2 linked regions of the Piscinibacter sp. HJYY11 genome follow. The protein of the gene in region 2 interacts with the protein of the main gene of each other region in a pairwise test. Links are inferred from orthologs where the notes say so. Each region holds a gene or a part of one and is shown on either strand. Other genes may lie near its edges.

Evidence for each region.
Region 1: the proteins of JI745_RS04740 (region 2) and JI745_RS08550 interact in binary tests that used the Escherichia coli proteins (3 or more experiments, as listed by UniProt). The link is inferred for Piscinibacter sp. HJYY11 from one-to-one orthologs.

What each region holds. Positions count from the first base shown.
Region 1 is NZ_JAERQZ010000001.1:1,885,789-1,894,340, reverse strand. Bases 3,129-5,867 are described here. They hold JI745_RS08550 (sulfurtransferase TusA family protein), read left to right. Parts: upstream 3,129-4,253; coding sequence 4,254-4,481; downstream 4,482-5,867. Other genes in these bases: JI745_RS08540 (D-isomer specific 2-hydroxyacid dehydrogenase family protein), read left to right, coding at 5,425-5,867; galU (UTP--glucose-1-phosphate uridylyltransferase GalU), read right to left, coding at 4,478-5,344; JI745_RS08555 (NUDIX domain-containing protein), read left to right, coding at 3,697-4,248; cysM (cysteine synthase CysM), read left to right, coding at 3,129-3,700. Outside these bases: JI745_RS08580 (CDP-6-deoxy-delta-3,4-glucoseen reductase), read right to left, coding at 1-984; JI745_RS08575 (SDR family oxidoreductase), read left to right, coding at 1,041-1,931; JI745_RS08570 (rhomboid family intramembrane serine protease), read right to left, coding at 1,928-2,518; more of cysM, read left to right, coding at 2,798-3,128; more of JI745_RS08540, read left to right, coding at 5,868-6,402; JI745_RS08535 (valine--tRNA ligase), read right to left, coding at 6,344-8,552. UniProt on the Escherichia coli protein: Sulfur carrier protein involved in sulfur trafficking in the cell. Part of a sulfur-relay system required for 2-thiolation during synthesis of 2-thiouridine of the modified wobble base 5-methylaminomethyl-2-thiouridine (mnm(5)s(2)U) in tRNA.
Region 2 is NZ_JAERQZ010000001.1:1,042,217-1,050,850, reverse strand. Bases 5,619-8,439 are described here. They hold JI745_RS04740 (IscS subfamily cysteine desulfurase), read left to right. Parts: upstream 5,619-6,329; coding sequence 6,330-7,550; downstream 7,551-8,439. Other genes in these bases: hscB (Fe-S protein assembly co-chaperone HscB), read left to right, coding at 8,370-8,439; iscA (iron-sulfur cluster assembly protein IscA), read left to right, coding at 7,973-8,296; iscU (Fe-S cluster assembly scaffold IscU), read left to right, coding at 7,584-7,970; iscR (Fe-S cluster assembly transcriptional regulator IscR), read left to right, coding at 5,769-6,302. Outside these bases: electron transport complex subunit RsxB, read right to left, coding at 1-627; JI745_RS04760 (polyhydroxyalkanoate depolymerase), read right to left, coding at 638-1,960; JI745_RS04755 (amino acid aminotransferase), read right to left, coding at 2,163-3,362; excinuclease ABC subunit UvrB, read left to right, coding at 3,457-5,550; more of hscB, read left to right, coding at 8,440-8,634. UniProt on the Escherichia coli protein: Master enzyme that delivers sulfur to a number of partners involved in Fe-S cluster assembly, tRNA modification or cofactor biosynthesis. Catalyzes the removal of elemental sulfur from cysteine to produce alanine.

The sequences.
Region 1 (8,552 bases), 850 kb from region 2 along the record:
GAGGGGCAGGTTGCAGTGCGCCACGAAGTCGCGCTGCGCGGAGTCGACCATGACCGGCGCCCCGCAGGCATACACCTGGTGGCCCGACAGGTCGGGCAGGTCGGCCATCACAGCCTGGTGGACGAAGCCGGTGCGGCCAGTCCACCCGTCCTCAGGCCTCGCGTCCGACAGCACCGGCACGTAGCGCAGGTTGGGCATCACGCGGGCCGCTTCCACGCACCAGGCGTGCATGTAGAGGTCGGCCAGGCTGCGGCAGCCCCAGTACAGCACGGCAGGGCGGGTGATGCCCTTGGCCTGCATGTGCTCGATGATGGCCTTCACCGGCGCGAAGCCGGTGCCGCTCGCGAGCAGCACGATGGGCTTCTCGCTGTCTTCGCGCAGGAAGAAGCTGCCGAACGGGCCTTCGAGGCGGAGGATCTCCCTTTCCTTCATCGCCCCGAACACATGGTCGGTGAACAGGCCGCCGGGCATGTGGCGGATGTGCAGCTCGATGCCGGGCTTGTCGCGCTGGCTGCTCGGCGCGTTGGCCATGCTGTAGCTGCGGCGGGCGCCGTCCTTCAGGATGAACTCGATGTACTGGCCGGCACGGTATTGCAGCGCGTCGTTGGCAGGCAGTTGCAGCTGGATCACCGCCACATCGCGCGCGGGCTTGGTGATGGTGGTCACGCGGCAGGGCATCTTGCGCACCGCGAATTCGCCGGCTCCGGCGACCGTGCGCGCTTCGAGCACCACGTCGGTCTGCGCGGCGGCGCGGCAGGTGAGGGTGTAGCCGGCTTCCTCTTCCGCGGGGCTCAGGGCCTTGACCTGGTGCGTGCCGTGGATCACGCGGCCTTCGACCAGCTTGCACTTGCACGAACCGCAGGCACCGTCTCGGCAGCCGTAGGGCAGGCCGATGCCCTGGCGGATGGCGGCGAGCAGGATGGGCTCGTCGCGGTCCACCGAGAAGCTCACGCCGCTGGGCTGGACGGTCACTTTGAACGTCATGGGATAACCTCTTCTGAACCCTTCGTCGAACGACCTGCGATTTTGCCCGCTCGCCCATGTCCCTTCCCCGACCCTTCAGGCGCCCGACCTTGCTCATCGTGGGCTGTGGTGACGTCGGCATGCGGGTGCTGCGCCTGCTGAGCGGGCGCTACCGGCTGCTGGCACTCACCTCGAATGCCGCGCGCATCCCGGCCTTGCGGGCGGCCGGGGCGGTGCCACTGGTGGGCAACCTCGACGACGCGGCCAGCCTGCAGCGACTGGCCGGCCTCGCCGATGCGGTGCTGCATCTGGCGCCACCGCCGCAGCAGGGCGAGGCCGACACACGCACGGCCCGGCTGCTGCAGGCGCTCGCTCGCCAGGGCCGGGTGCGGCGCATCGTGTATGCGAGCACCACCGGTGTCTATGGCGATGCACAGGGCGCGCGTTTTGACGAAGTGCGTGCGGTGGCGCCGGCGACGGACCGTGCGCGGCGCCGCGTCGATGCCGAGGCCCGCGTACGCTGGTACGGCCGCGCCTTCGGTGCGCGCGTGACGGTGCTGCGCATCCCCGGCATCTACGCGGCAGACCGCGAAGGCGGTCATCCGCGCGAGCGCCTGGCCCGGGGCACGCCGGTGCTCGTGGCAGCCGACGATGTCTACACCAACCACATTCACGCCGACGACCTGGCCCGTGCGTGTGTGGCCGCGCTGCACCGCGGCCTGCCACAACGCGTGGTGCATGCGAGCGACGACACCGAGCTGAAGATGGGCGAGTACTTCGACCTGGCGGCCGACCTCTGCGGCCTGCCGCACCCGCCGCGCATCACGCGCACCGAAGCGGCCGAGCACATGTCGCCGGTGCAGCTGTCGTTCTGGAGCGAGTCGCGCCGGCTCGACAACGGCCGCCTCAAGCGAGAGCTGCGCGTGAAGCTGCGGCACCCGACGGTGCGCGAGGGCTTGCTGGCCTAGCGTCGAGGCTTGCCGAAGGGCGGCAGGCCCCGCCAGTACCGGATGGTGAGCCAGCCGCCCAGCATCCCGCCGATGTGCGCAAGCGAGCCGAGATCCCCCGTGTAGCTCATCAACAGCGCGATCACACCGAAGACGATCACGAAGACCTTCATCTTCATCGGGATCGGCGGGAAGAGAGGCATCACCGTGCGGTCGGGGAAATACATCGCCGCGGCAACGAGCAGCGCATAGAGGCCGCCCGACGCACCCACCAGGCGGCTCATGCCCGCGCCCGGCAGGGCGGTGGCGATGAGGAAGAGCAGGCCGCCGAAGATGGCACCGATCGCGAGGAACACCATGTAGCGCTTGCGGCCCCACAGCATCTCGAGCTCCGAGCCGAACATCCACAGGCCGAGCATGTTGAAGAAGAGGTGCAGCACGCTGCCGTGCAGGAAGGCATAGCTCAGCGCCTGCCACGGCATGAAGAATCCGCTGCCGATCGGAAACAGCGCGAACCAGCGGTCGATCAGGGGTGTGAAGATCTGCAGGCAATAGATCGCCGTACAGGCCAGCATCAGGAACTGGGTGATCGGTGGAATCGGAGGCATGCGCAGCGCAGATGACGGAAAGCCGCAAGCGTACCCCGATTGCTCGCGGTGATGAGAAAGCCCTGTGGCAAAATCGCGCGCTCTGCTGTACCGGCCTCGGTGGCGAAATTGGTAGACGCGCGGGACTCAAAATCCCGTTCCGCAAGGAGTGTCGGTTCGATTCCGACCCGAGGCACCACCCCCTCTCTTCACTGTCGACCGCGCCGGTCTTCATGGCAGAGCCACTGCCGATGCCGGGGCGAGCCGCCCCTGCGACAATGCGCGGCAGGAGAGATCACCGTGCATTACAAGACCATCGAAGACACCATCGGCCGCACCCCGCTCGTGCGGCTGGTGCGCATTCCGGGGGCGGAGAACGAACGCCGCGGCAACGTGATCCTCGGCAAGCTCGAAGGCAACAACCCCGCTGGCTCGGTGAAAGACCGGCCCGCCATCAGCATGATCCGCCGTGCGGAAGAGCGCGGCGACATCAAGCCTGGCGACACGCTGATCGAGGCCACCTCGGGCAACACCGGCATCGCGCTTGCAATGGCCGCCGCGATCCGCGGCTACCGTATGGTGCTCATCATGCCGGAGGACCTCTCCATCGAACGCGCCCAGACCATGAAGGCCTTCGGCGCCGAACTCGTGCTCACGCCGCGCAGCGGCGGCATGGAATACGCGCGCGACCTGGCCGACCAGATGGTGCGTGACGGCAAGGGCATGGTGCTCGACCAGTTCGCCAACGCCGACAACCCGCGCGCCCACTACGAGACCACCGGCCCCGAGATCTGGGACGACACCGAAGGGCGCATCACCCACTTCGTGAGCGCAATGGGCACCACCGGCACCATCACCGGCACCTCGCGCTACCTGAAGGAAAAGAACTCGGCGGTGCGCATCATCGGTGCCCAGCCGTCCGAGGGCTCGCGCATCCCCGGCATCCGCAAGTGGCCCGAGGCCTACATGCCGAAGATCTACGACCCGACCTACGTCGACGAGGTGGTGAACGTGTCGCAGGAAGCGTCGGAAGAGATGGCGCGACGCCTAGCGCGCGAGGAAGGCATCTTCGGCGGCATCTCGGCGGCGGGCGCGTGCTGGGTGGCGCTCGAGATCGCGAAGAAGGTCGAGAACGCCACCATCGTCTTCGTCGTCTGTGACCGCGGCGACCGCTACCTCTCGACGGGAGTGTTTCCCGCATGAAGCACCAGTTCAACTTCTGTCCCAACTGCGCCACCGAACTGCAGCAGCTCACCGCCGACGAAGACGGCGGGCCGAAGGTGCGCACGCGTTGCCCGGCGTGCAACTGGACGCACTGGAACAACCCGACACCGGTGCTCGCCGCGGTGATCGAGATGCCCGACCGGAACGGCGACCTGCTGCTGGCGCGCAACGCCGCCTGGCCCGGCCGCTTCTTCGGCCTCATCACCGGCTTCATGGAAGCAGGCGAGACGCCTGAAGGCGGCATCGCACGCGAGGTGCTGGAAGAGACTTCGCTCACCGTCGACTCGGTGAAGCTGATCGGGGTCTACGACTTCCAGCGCATGAACCAGGTCATCATCGCCTACCACGTGGTCGCGCATGGCGAGATCAAGCTCTCGCCCGAGCTCGCCGAGTACAAGATCGTCTCGCCGCACGAAGTGAAATGCTGGCCCGCCGGCACCGGCCAGGCGCTGGCCGAATGGCTCACCTCGCGCGGCATCACGCCGCAGTGGCTCGACCTGCCGCCACGTCGCCCGTCCGAAGGTTGAACGCGATGGACTTCCACAAGGAACTCGACACCCGAGGGCTCAACTGCCCGCTGCCCATCCTCAAGGCCAAGAAAGCGCTTGCCGACATGCACAGCGGCGAGATTCTGAAGGTGGTGGCGACCGACCCCGGGTCGATGCGCGACTTCCAGGCGTTTGCGCGGCAGACGGGGAATGAACTCGTCGAGCAGTCAGCAGCGAACGACGAGTTCGTGCACTACTTGCGCCGCCGCTAGATCTCTACCGAGCGCAGGTAGTCGCGGAAGCCGGGGCCGAGCACAGGGTGCTTCAAGGCCAGCTCCACGTTGGCCTGCAGGAAACCTTCCTTGCTGCCGCAGTCGTAGCGCTTGCCCTCGTAGCGATAGGCAAACACCTTCTCGCGACGCAGCAGCCCGGCGATGCCGTCGGTGAGCTGGATCTCGCCACCCACGCCGCGCGGCTGGTTGGAAATCTCATGGAACACGCCCGGCGTCAGGATGTAGCGGCCGGCCACGCCCAGGCGTGAGGGCGCCACTTCAGGCGCCGGCTTCTCGACGATGCGGCTCACGTCCATCAGGTGATCGTTGACCGGCGTGCCGGCCACGATGCCGTAGCGCCGGGTGTGCTCGGCGGGCACTTCCTGCACCGCGAGGATGGACACACGCCATTCGTTGAACTGCTCGACCATCTGCTTGAGCACGGGCTTGTCGCCCACCATCAGGTCGTCGGCCAGCAGCACGGCGAACGGGTCCTTGCCGATCAGGCGCTGCCCGCACAGCACGGCGTGGCCGAGGCCCAGGGCCTGCGCCTGTCGCACGTAGATGCACTCCATGTCGTCGGGCTTCACCGAGCGCACCACGTCGAGCAGTTCCTGCTTCTTGGCCTGCTCAAGCGCGACTTCGAGCTCGAAGGTCATGTCGAAGTGGTCTTCGATCGGGCGTTTGTGGCGGCCGGTCACGAAGATCATCTCGCGCACGCCAGCCGCATAAGCCTCCTCGACGGCGTACTGGATGAGCGGCTTGTCGACCACCGGCAGCATCTCTTTCGGTTGTGCTTTTGTCGCCGGCAGGAAGCGGGTGCCGAGTCCCGCCACGGGGAAGATCGCTTTGGTGACTAACATCTGCTTACAATCGTGGTCCTGAGGAAGGGTCTCAAGAGATTCTGTCACGCGCTCTGTGGCAGTCGGGACCCCGGGAATGCATGGACATACTCATCATCGAGCCCCTCGAAAACGAGGTGATGCAGTGGCTGGCGGCTCGGCATTCGGTGCGCTATGCCCCCGAGCTGGCGCGCGATCCACGTGATTTCCGGCAGTCGCTCTACAACGTCCGCGCGCTGATCCTTCCTTCTTTCGTTGCGCTGGACAGCGCGGCGCTTCACTACGCGCCGGTGCTGCGCGCCATCGGCCGCGTGAGCGGTGGTGCGGAGAACGTCGACCTCGAGGCCTGCTCTCGCGCCGGCGTGGAGGTCGTGCGCAGTGCCACCGCCACCGCGCAGGCCGAAGCCGAGTTCATGATCGGCGCGATGCTCTCGCTGCTGCGCCGCGTGCCGGTCGAAGGCGCCGACGGCATGCTGGTCGGCCGCGAGCTGGGCGCCTGCACCGTCGGCCTCATCGGCATGCCGCCGGCCGCCAAGGCCATGGCGCAGATGTTGTCGGGCTTCGGCTCCCGCATGGTGGGCTACGACCCGTCCCTGCATGCGAGCGATGGTGTGTTCGAACGCTGGCGTGTCACGCCGCTCGGCCTGCGCGAACTGCTGGAGACGAGCGACGCGGTCTGCGTTCAGCTCAACTATTTCAGCCGCTACCAGGGCCTGCTGGGCGAGCGTTTCCTGCCTTATTGCAAGCCCAACCAGGTGATGGTGAGCATCTCGCATTCGGGCGTGTTCAACGAGCGCGCCTTGGCCGACGTGCTGATCAGCGGCCGTCTCTCGGCCTGCTGGCTCGACAGCCTGGAGCCCGGCGCGCTCGACGAGGGTCGCCCGCTCAAGGGGATGGACACGCTGCAGATCACGCCGCGTGTGGCGAGCACCACGCGCGAATCGCGCCTGCGCAGCTCGTGGGCCGTGGCCCGGCGCATCGACGAGCTGCTGCAGGCGACGCCGCCGGCGCCGCGTGAATTCAGGACGACGGACCCAGGCGTCCCAACTGATCTCGCAGCCGCTCAAGAGCAGCCGTGAAGTCGGCGATGCGCTGACGCTCCTGCGCCACCACCTCGGCCGGGGCGCGCGCGACGAACGATTCGTTCGACAGCTTGCCCGTCGCCTTGGCGTGTTCTCCTTCCAGGCGCTTGATTTCCTTGTTCAAGCGCTCGGTCTCGGCGGCGACGTCGATCTCCACGTGCAGCGCCAGTCGCGATTCGCCCGACACCACCACGGGCGCCTGGCGTGTGGCGGCGTTGAACGCGGCCTCGTCGTCGAACACCTTCACTTCCGACAGCTTGCCGAGCGTCTTCAGCACGGCCGCGGCTTCGTTCAGGAAGCCGTTGTCGCCGATCGCATAGAGCGGCACACGGTCGCTGGGTGACAGGCCCATCTCGCCGCGCAACGCACGGCAGGCGCTGACCAGGCCCTTGAGCTTGGCCATCCACGCATCGGCCTTCGGGTCGATGCGGTCGAGCTGCGCCGTCGGGTAGGGGGCCGTCGCGATGGTGTCGGCATTCTTGCGGCCGGCAATCGGAGCCACCGTGTCCCACAGCTCCGCCGTGATGAAGGGCGTGAGCGGGTGCAGCAGGCGCAGCACTGCCTCCAGCGTGCGGATCAGCGTGCGGCGCGTGGCGCGTTGCTGCGCCTCGTTGCCGTTCTGGATCTGCACCTTGGCGATCTCGATGTACCAGTCGCAGTACTCGTCCCACACGAACTGGTAGAGCGTGTTGGCCACGTTGTCGAGGCGGTACTCCTCGAAGCCTTGCGCCACGGCCGCCTCCACGCGCTGCAGTTCGCTCGCGATCCAGCGGTCGGCCTGGCTGAAGCTCAGGTAGCCGTGGGCGGCGCCGCCCGGCGCGCATTCGGCCTTGGTGTGCTCCTTCAGGCCGCAGTCCTGGCCCTCGGTGTTCATCAGCACGAATTTGGTCGCGTTCCAGAGCTTGTTGCAGAAGTTGCGATAGCCCTCGCAGCGCTTGGTGTCGAAGTTGATGCTGCGGCCGAGCGTGGCGAGCGCGGCGAAGGTGAAGCGCAGCGCATCGGCGCCGTAGCCGGGAATGCCTTCCGGGAATTCCTTCTCGGTCGCCTTGCGCACCTTGGGCGCGGTCTCGGGCTTGCGCAGGCCTTGGGTGCGCTTCTCCAGCAGCGGGGCAAGCTCGATGCCGTCGATCAGGTCGACCGGGTCGAGCACGTTGCCTTCCGACTTGCTCATCTTCTTGCCGTGCGCATCGAGCACCAGGCCGTGGATGTAGACGTGCCTGAACGGCACCTTGCCCGTGAAGTGCTTGGTCATCATGATCATCCGGGCGACCCAGAAGAAGATGATGTCGTAGCCGGTCACGAGCACGGAAGACGGCAGGAAGAGGTCCTGCTCGATCGTCTTCTCGGGCCAGCCGAGTGTGGAGAAGGGCACGAGCGCCGACGAATACCAGGTGTCGAGCACGTCCTCGTCGCGGCGCAGCGCGCCGGTGTAGCCCGCGGCACGCGCCTGGGCCTGCGCTTCTTCCTCGCTGTGCGCCACGAAAAGCTGGCCAGCATCGCCGTACCACGCCGGGATCTGGTGGCCCCACCAGAGCTGGCGAGAGATGCACCAGTCCTGGATGTTCTTCATCCACTGGTTGTAGGTGTTGACCCAGTTCTCGGGCACGAACTTCACGTCGCCCGTCTCAACGGCTTCGATGGCTTCCTGGGCGATGCTCTTGCCGTTGGCGCCGGCTTTCGTCATCGCCACGAACCACTGGTCGGTCAGCATCGGCTCGATGATCTGGCCGGTGCGAGCGCAGCGCGGCACCATGAGCTTGTGCTTCTTCACCTCGACGAGCAGGCCTTCGGCTTCGAGCTGCTCGACGATCTTCTTGCGGGCGACAAAACGGTCCAGCCCGCGGTAGGCCTCGGGCGCTTCGTCGTTCACCTTCGCGTCGAGCGTGAAGATGGTGAGCATGGGAAGCCGGTGGCGCAGGCCCACCTGGTAGTCGTTGGTGTCGTGCGCCGGCGTGACCTTCACGACGCCGGTGCCGAATTCCTTGTCCACGTAGTCGTCGGCGATCACCGGCACCAGGCGGCCGGTGATGGGCAGCTTCACCTGCTGGCCGATCAGGTGGGTGTAGCGAGAGTCTTCCGGGTGCACCATCACCGCCGTGTCGCCGAGCATCGTCTCAGGACGTGTGGTCGCCACGACCAGCGATTCA
Region 2 (8,634 bases):
ACGCGCACGCGCCATGGCGGCGGCGATGCGGCTTTCCTTGGAGTCCGCGCCCGGCACGGGGAGGCCGGCCTCCTGGGCGAGCACTTGCGCGCGGGCGGCGAGGCGCGCGCTGCGCTCGTCGGCGTCACGCTTCAGGCGCTGGCGGTGGAAGGTGTAGCGCTCCTTCGCCTCGTCGGCCTGAGGCTGGCTCCAGGCCTGCCAGCCGGTCGCCTCGCCCGTCACGTTGACGAGCGAGATGCAATCGACCGGGCAGATGGGAATGCAAAGCTCGCAGCCGGTGCACAGCGGGTCGATCACCGTGTGCATGCGCTTGGAGCCGCCCACGATCGCATCGACCGGGCAGGCCTTGAGGCACAGCGTGCAGCCGATGCACCAGGCTTCGTCGATCACCGCGAGCTGGCGCGGGCCTTCGTTCCCGTTGACGGGGTTGAGGGGGAGGGCGGGGCGGCCGGTCAGTTGCGACAGCCGCACGACGCCTTCCGCGCCGCCAGGCGGGCATTGGTTGATGTTCGCCTCGCCCTGCGCGATCGCTTCGGCGTAGGACCGGCAGTCAGGGTAGCCGCAACGCGTGCACTGCGTCTGCGGCAGGGCGTCGTTCAGGGCATCGGCGAGGGTTGCTGTGCTCACCTCGCCGAGCTTAGCGGGCCGGCCGCTTGCGGGCGGTGGTTGCCTTGCGGGCGGCGGTCTTGGAGCCGGCCGAGGCTTTGCGCGGCGCCGAGGCCGTCTGGTGCTTGGCGATGAAGTCGCGCAGCTCCGGGTAGACCTTCTCGCGCCAGCGGCGGCCCGAGAAGATGCCGTAGTGGCCGGCGCCGATCACGTCGTAGTGGAACTGGCGCGATTTCGGGATGCCGGTGCACAGCTCGTGTGCCGCCTTGGTCTGGCCGGCGCCGGAGATGTCGTCGAGCTCGCCCTCGATGGTCAGCAGGGCCGAGGTGGTGATGTCCTGTGGGCGCACCAGGTTGCCGCCCACGTCCCAGGTGCCGTTGACGAGCGCGAAGTCCTGGAAGATGGTCTTGATGGTGTCGAGGTAGTACTCGGCCGGCATGTCGAGCACGGCGTTGTACTCGTCGTAGAAGGCGCGGTGGAACTCGGCGCTTTCATCCTCGCCGCGCATCAGGTCCATGAAGTAGTCGTAGTGCGACTTCAAGTGGCGGTCGGGGTTCATCGCGATGAAGCCGCTGTGCTGCAGGAAGCCCGGGTACACACGCCGGCCGTTGCCGGGGTAGTTGACCGGCACGCGGTAGATCACGTTGTTCTCGAACCACTCGTAGCTCTTGTTCATCGCCAGGTTGTTGACTGCCGTTGGCGACTTGCGGGCGTCGATGGGGCCGCCCATCATGGTCATGGTGCGTGGCGTGAACTCGCCGGCGCTGGCCATCAGCGAGATTGCGGCGAGCACCGGCACGGTGGGCTGGCACACCGAGATCACGTTCACCTCGGGGCCGATGTGGCGGATGAACTCCTGCACGTAGTAGATGTAGTCGTCCAGGTGGAAGGGGCCGGCTTCGGTCGGCACCATGCGCGCATCGGTCCAGTCGGTGATGTAGACCTTGTGGTCGATCAGCAGCATCTTGACCGTCTCGCGCAGCAGCGTGGCGTGGTGGCCCGACAGCGGCGCGACCACGAGCACGGTCGGCTGTTCCTTCAGCTGGCCCAGCACGGCCTGGTCATCGGTGAAGCGCTTGAAGCGCAGCAGGCGGCAGAAGGGCTTCTCGATCGCCACCTGCTCCTGCACGGCGACGTCGACACCGCCGACCTTCACCGAGGTGATGCCGAATTCGGGCTTCTCGTACTCCTTCGAGAGCCGGTGCATCAGGTCGAGGCCGGCCGAGATGCGGTGCGCCAGCGGCGTGTGCGTGAACGGCGACAGCGGGTGGCTGTACAGCTTGGCCGAGGCGCTTGCGAATTCCGAGAACGGACTCAGCAGCGCGCGGTGGGTTTCATAGAGTTGATACAGCATCGGAGTTCCTCGTGAGCGTGGATCGCACGCCAGTGCACGCTTGTGCGTCGCAACATTCTAGGCAGCTGCCCTGAATCGTGCAGATGACAGCCGCGGGTGGAAACCCCGAAAAGGCACCAGAAGAGGGCCTAGTGCTCGTCGTTCGTGCGTTTATCGGCACGAACGGGGTGTCAAAGGCGTGACACCCTCGCCTCAAGTCAGATCAGCTCACCTTCGCAATGGCTGCGACCACTGCATCGATGTTCTTCTTGTTGAGGGCAGCCACGCAGATGCGGCCGGAATCGACGCCGTAGATGCCGAACTCGCTGCGCAGGCGTTGCATCTGCTCCTTGCTGAGGCCCGAATAGCTGAACATGCCCTTCTGCGAGGTGATGAAGCTCATGTCCTGCTTGAGGCCGGCGGCCTTGAGCTTCTCGACCAGGAGCTTGCGCATTTCCTTGATGCGAACGCGCATGCCGGCGAGTTCTTCTTCCCACAGCGCGCGCAGGGCAGGCGTGTTGAGCACCGTCGCCACGACTTGGGCGCCGTGCGTCGGCGGGTTGGAGTAGTTGGTGCGGATCACGATCTTCAGCTGGCTCAGCACGCGGGCGGCTTCGTCCTTGCTTTCGCACACCACGCTCAGCGCGCCGACACGTTCGCCGTAGAGCGAGAAGCTCTTCGAGAACGAGGTGGACACGAAGAAGTCGAGGCCGGCGGCCATGAACTGCTCGATGACGGCGCCGTCTTCCTTGATGCCTTCGCCGAAGCCCTGGTAGGCCATGTCGAGGAAAGGCACGAGCTTCGCGGCCTTGACCGCGTCGACGACCTGCGCCCATTGCGCTGGCGTGATGTCGTAGCCGGTCGGGTTGTGGCAGCAGGCGTGCAGCACGACGATGGTGCCGGCCGGCGCGGCCTTCAGGCCGGCGAGCATGGCGTCGAAGTTCACGCCCTTCTTGGCGGCGTCGTAGTACGGGTAGGTGTCGACCGTGAAGCCGGCGTTGGTGAAGAGTGCGCGGTGGTTTTCCCAGCTCGGGTCGCTGATCAGCACCTTGGCGTTGGGGTTGAGGCGCTTCAGGAAGTCGGCGCCGATCTTCAGGCCGCCGGTGCCGCCAATGCCTTGCACGGTGGCGACGCGGCCGTCTTTCACGGCGGCGCTGTCGGCACCGAAGACCAGCCCCTGCACGGCCTTGTCATACGCGGCGATGCCGTCGATGGGCAGGTAACCGCGCGCGGTCGGTGCTTCCATCATCTGCTTCTCGGCCTGGGCCACGCACTTCAGCAGGGGGAGCTTGCCGTTCTCGTCGAAATACACGCCGACGCCCAGGTTCACCTTGTTCGGGTTCGGGTCGGCGTTGAACTGCTCGTTCAGGCCCAGGATGGGGTCGCGGGGGGCCATTTCGACGGCAGAGAACAGCGAGGTCATGGGGACAGTCCTTGTCAGTAGAGCGGGGGAGTGATTTGGGCTAACCTGAACGATTGCCCTGCGTGCGCGGGGAAACCCGGAGATTTTATCTGCCATGGCCGAGATGTCTGAAGTTGTCGAGCAACCCGCGGCGGGCGAGTTCGTGAGCTTTCCCGATTCGCCGTTCCAGCTGTTCCAGCCGTACCCACCATCGGGCGACCAGCCAGCGGCGATCCAGCAGCTGATCGAGGGCGTGCAAGACGGCCTGAGCTTCCAGACGCTGCTCGGCGTCACGGGCTCGGGCAAGACCTTCACGATGGCCAACGTGATCGCTCGGCTCGGCCGGCCGGCGATCGTGTTCGCGCCCAACAAGACGCTGGCGGCGCAGCTCTACAGCGAGTTCCGCGAGTTCTTCCCTAAGAACGCCGTCGAGTACTTCGTCAGCTACTACGACTACTACCAGCCTGAGGCCTACGTGCCTCAGCGCGACCTCTTCATCGAGAAGGACAGCTCGATCAACGAACACATCGAGCAGATGCGCCTTTCCGCGACGAAGAGCCTGCTGGAGCGGCGCGACGTGGTGATCGTGGCGACGGTGTCTGCGATCTATGGCATCGGCAACCCGACCGACTATCACCGCATGGTGATGACCCTCAGGAAGGGCGACAAGATGGGCCAGCGTGACGTGATCGCGCAGCTCATCCGCATGCAGTACACGCGCAACGAGCAGGATTTTTCGCGCGGCACGTTTCGCGTGCGCGGCGACACGATCGATGTGTTTCCGGCCGAGCACTCGGAGCTGGCGGTGCGCATCGAGCTCTTTGACGATGAGGTCGAGACGCTGCAGCTCTTCGACCCGCTCACCGGGCGCATCAAGCAGAAGATCGTGCGCTTCACGGTCTATCCGTCGAGCCACTACGTGACGCCGCGTGATCGTGTGCTCTCGGCCATCGACACCATCAAGCAGGAGTTGCGCGAGCGGCTCGATGAGCTGGTGAAGGCCGGCAAGCTGGTCGAGGCACAGCGGCTCGAGCAACGCACGCGCTTCGACCTGGAGATGCTGCAGGAGATCGGGCACTGCAAAGGCATCGAGAACTACACGCGGCACCTTTCGGGCTCTCTGCCCGGCGAGCCGCCGTCGACGCTGGTGGACTATCTGCCGAAAGACGCGCTGATGTTCCTCGACGAGTCACACGTGCTGATCGGCCAGCTGGGCGGCATGTACAACGGCGACCGGGCGCGCAAGACGACGCTCGTCGAATACGGCTTCCGCCTGCCGAGTGCGCTGGACAACCGGCCGCTGAAGTTTGAAGAGTTCGAGAAGAAGATGCGCCAGGTGGTGTTCGTGTCGGCCACACCGGCCGACTTCGAGAAGCAGAACGCCGGCCAGGTGGTCGAGCAGCTCGTGCGGCCCACCGGCCTGATCGACCCGGTGGTCGAGGTGCGCCCGGCCACGCATCAGGTCGATGACGTGCTGCAGGAGATCCGCGAGCGCGTAAAGGTCAACGAGCGGGTGCTCATCACCACGCTCACCAAGCGCATGGCCGAGCAGCTCACCGACTACCTGAACGACAACGGCGTCAAGGTGCGCTACCTGCACAGCGACATCGATACGGTGGAGCGCGTGGAGATCCTGCGTGACCTGCGCCTGGGCGCCTTTGACGTGCTGGTAGGCATCAACCTGCTGCGCGAGGGGCTGGATATCCCCGAGGTGTCGCTCGTGGCCATCCTCGATGCCGACAAGGAAGGCTTCCTGCGCTCGGAGCGCTCGCTGATCCAGACCATCGGCCGCGCGGCGCGTAACCTGAACGGCAAGGCCATCCTCTACGCGGACAAGGTCACCGATTCGATGAAGCTCGCGCTCAGCGAGACCGAGCGGCGCCGCGCCAAGCAGCTGGCCCACAACGAGGCCGAGGGCATCACGCCGCGGAGCATCCAAAAGCAGGTGCGGGACCTGATTGATGGCGTCTATAGCGAAAAAACCAAGGATGCCCAAAGGGTCTTGGAGGCCGCGGCCGTCGAAGCCTTGTCCGAAAAAGATCTCGCAAAACGCATCAAACAGCTGGAAAAAACCATGCTGGAGCACGCTCGCAACCTCGAATTCGAGAAAGCTGCAAGGGTGCGAGATCAGCTTGCGACGTTAAGAGAGCAAGCATTTGGGGCTCCGGGGGCCGACAATGTGTCACCCGAACCGGCCGGGTCGAAGTAAGTGTCAGGGTGGAAAGGCAGGCCAATGAGCCTGCTCACCGAGGGGGAACTTCCTTAGCCAATGCCGACCGAATCAGTGGGTTTCATATATACTTGAGTAAACCTGTCGGATTATTCCGCGGGTTAACCCGCCCCATGAGGGCGGTGCTTGCGAGCGTGAAGCCACCATTGATCGCTTTCATTGACTAATCGTGCTGTCACCGGCACCAGGAGGATTTCATGCGACTGACCACCAAAGGCCGTTTTGCCGTTACCGCCATGATCGATCTCGCGCTGCGCGAGAACACCGGCCCCGTTGCGCTGGCTGCCATCAGCGCTCGCCAGCAGATTTCTCTGTCCTACCTCGAGCAGTTGTTCGGCAAGTTGCGCCGTCACGAGCTTGTGGAAAGCACCCGTGGCCCCGGCGGTGGCTACTCGCTCGGCCGCAAGTCCGATGAGATCACCGTCGCCGACATCATCGTTGCCGTTGATGAACCCATCGATGCCACCGGCTGCGGCGGCAAGGAAAACTGCATGGGCGAAGACGCCGGCCGTTGCATGACGCACGACCTGTGGTCCAGCCTCAACGCCAAGATGATCGAGTACCTCGACTCCATCTCGCTGCGCAAACTCGTGGAGGAGCAGTTGGCCAAGGGCGTCTCGATCGAGGAGCACCCCGTCAAGCGCGCCATCTCCACGCAACCCGTCGTCAAGCCGATCAAGATCACCGCCCCCAATTCGGTGTTTGCACTCGGCGGGGCCATGAGCAAGTAAGTCAACCCGTCTCTTTCGCCTTTCGTCATGGACATGACCCAGCATTTCCCGATCTACATGGACTACGGCGCGACCACGCCGTGTGACCAGCGCGTGGTGGACGCGATGATTCCGTGGTTGCGCGAACATTTCGGCAACCCGGCGTCGCGCAGCCATGCATGGGGTTGGGAAGCCGAGGCCGCCGTGGAGAAGGCCCGCGAACAGGTGGCGGCGCTGATTGGGGCCGACCCCCGCGAGATCATCTGGACCTCGGGTGCCACCGAGTCCAATAACCTGGCCTTGAAGGGTGCCGCACAGTTTTACAAGACACGCGGCAAGCACCTCATCACCGTCAAGACCGAGCACAAGGCCGTGCTCGACACCATGCGCGAGCTGGAGCGCCAGGGCTTCGAGGTGACCTACCTCGATGTGCGGGAAGACGGCTTGCTGGACCTGGACAAGCTCAAGGCCGCGATGCGCCCCGACACCATCCTCGTGTCGGTGATGTACGTGAACAACGAGATCGGCGTCATTCAAGACGTGGCCGCGATCGGCACGCTGTGCCGCGAGCGCGGGATCATCTTCCACGTCGACGCGGCGCAAGCCACCGGCAAGGTCGAGATCGACCTCGCCAAGCTGCCCATCGACCTGATGAGCCTGGCGTCCCACAAGACCTACGGCCCCAAGGGCATCGGCGCGCTCTACGTGCGCCGCAAGCCGCGTGTGCGCATCGAAGCGCAGATGCACGGCGGTGGCCATGAGCGCGGCATGCGTTCGGGCACGCTGCCCACGCACCAGATCGTCGGCATGGGCGAAGCCTTCCGCATCGCCCGTGAAGAGATGGGTGTGGAGAGCGAGCGTGTGCGCATGCTGCACAAGCGCCTGGTGGAGGGGCTGTCCGACATCGAGCAGACCTTCCTCAACGGCCACCCCACGCAGCGTGTGCCGCACAACCTGAACATGTCGTTCAACTTCGTCGAGGGCGAGTCCCTGATCATGGGCATCAAGGGCATCGCGGTGTCGTCGGGCTCCGCCTGTACCTCGGCGAGCCTGGAGCCGAGCTACGTGCTGCGTGCGCTCGGCCGCAGCGACGAGCTTGCGCACTCGTCGCTGCGTATGACCATCGGCCGCTTCACGACCGTGGACGAGATCGACTACGTGATCGCCACGCTGAAGGACCGCGTGGCCAAGTTGCGCGAGCTGTCGCCGCTGTGGGAGATGCACAAGGACGGCATCGACCTGAGCACCATCCAATGGGCTGCTCACTGACCACCGGCGCACGAAGGATTCTGGAGTACTGACATGGCATACAGCGAAAAGGTCGTAGACCACTATGAGAACCCGCGCAACGTGGGTTCGTTCGAAAAGGGTGATGACAGCGTGGGCACCGGCATGGTCGGCGCCCCGGCGTGCGGCGACGTGATGAAGCTGCAGATCAAGGTGAACCCGGCGACGGGCTTGATCGAAGACGCGAAGTTCAAGACTTATGGCTGCGGCTCCGCCATCGCGTCGAGCTCGCTCGTCACCGAATGGGTGAAGGGCAAGTCGCTCGACGAAGCGCTGACCATCAAGAACACGCACATTGCTGAAGAGCTGGCGCTGCCGCCGGTGAAGATCCACTGCTCGATCCTGGCCGAAGACGCGATCAAAGCCGCCGTCAACGACTACAAGGCGAAGAAGGCGCACTGATGATGGCGGTCACGCTGACGGAAGCGGCGGCACGCCATGTGACGCGCTATCTCACCAAACGCGGCAAGGGCGTCGGCGTGCGCCTGGGCGTGAAGACGACCGGCTGTTCGGGCCTCGCCTACAAGCTTGAATACGCCGATGACGTGGCGCCGGAAGACATCGTCTTCGAAGGCCACGGCGTGAAGGTGCTGATCGATCCCAAGAGCCTGCCTTACCTCGACGGCACCGAACTCGATTTCGTGCGCGAGGGCCTCAACGAAGGCTTCAAGTTCCACAACCCGCGCGAAAAGGATCGCTGCGGGTGCGGTGAATCGTTCCGGGTCTGAACCCGGGTGATGTGCATCAGGCGCGGCATGAGTCGCGCCTTTGTTTTGTCTGTACCTCTGAATCGAGCGTGCCGTGAAGCTGGACGACGATGACTTCGCCCTGTTCGGCCTGCCGCGGCGCCATGCGCTGGAACGCGCTGCGCTCGACAACCGCTGGCGCGAGCTGCAAGCGCAGGTGCACCCCGACAAGTTCGCGGCCGATGGTGCGGCGGCCAAGCGGGTGGCGATGCAGTGGGCGGTGCGGGTCAACGAGGCGTACCGGCGCCTGAAGGACCCGGTGAAGCGCGCCGCCTACCTCTGCGAGTTGAACGGCGTTCAGGTGCACAGCGAGAGCAACA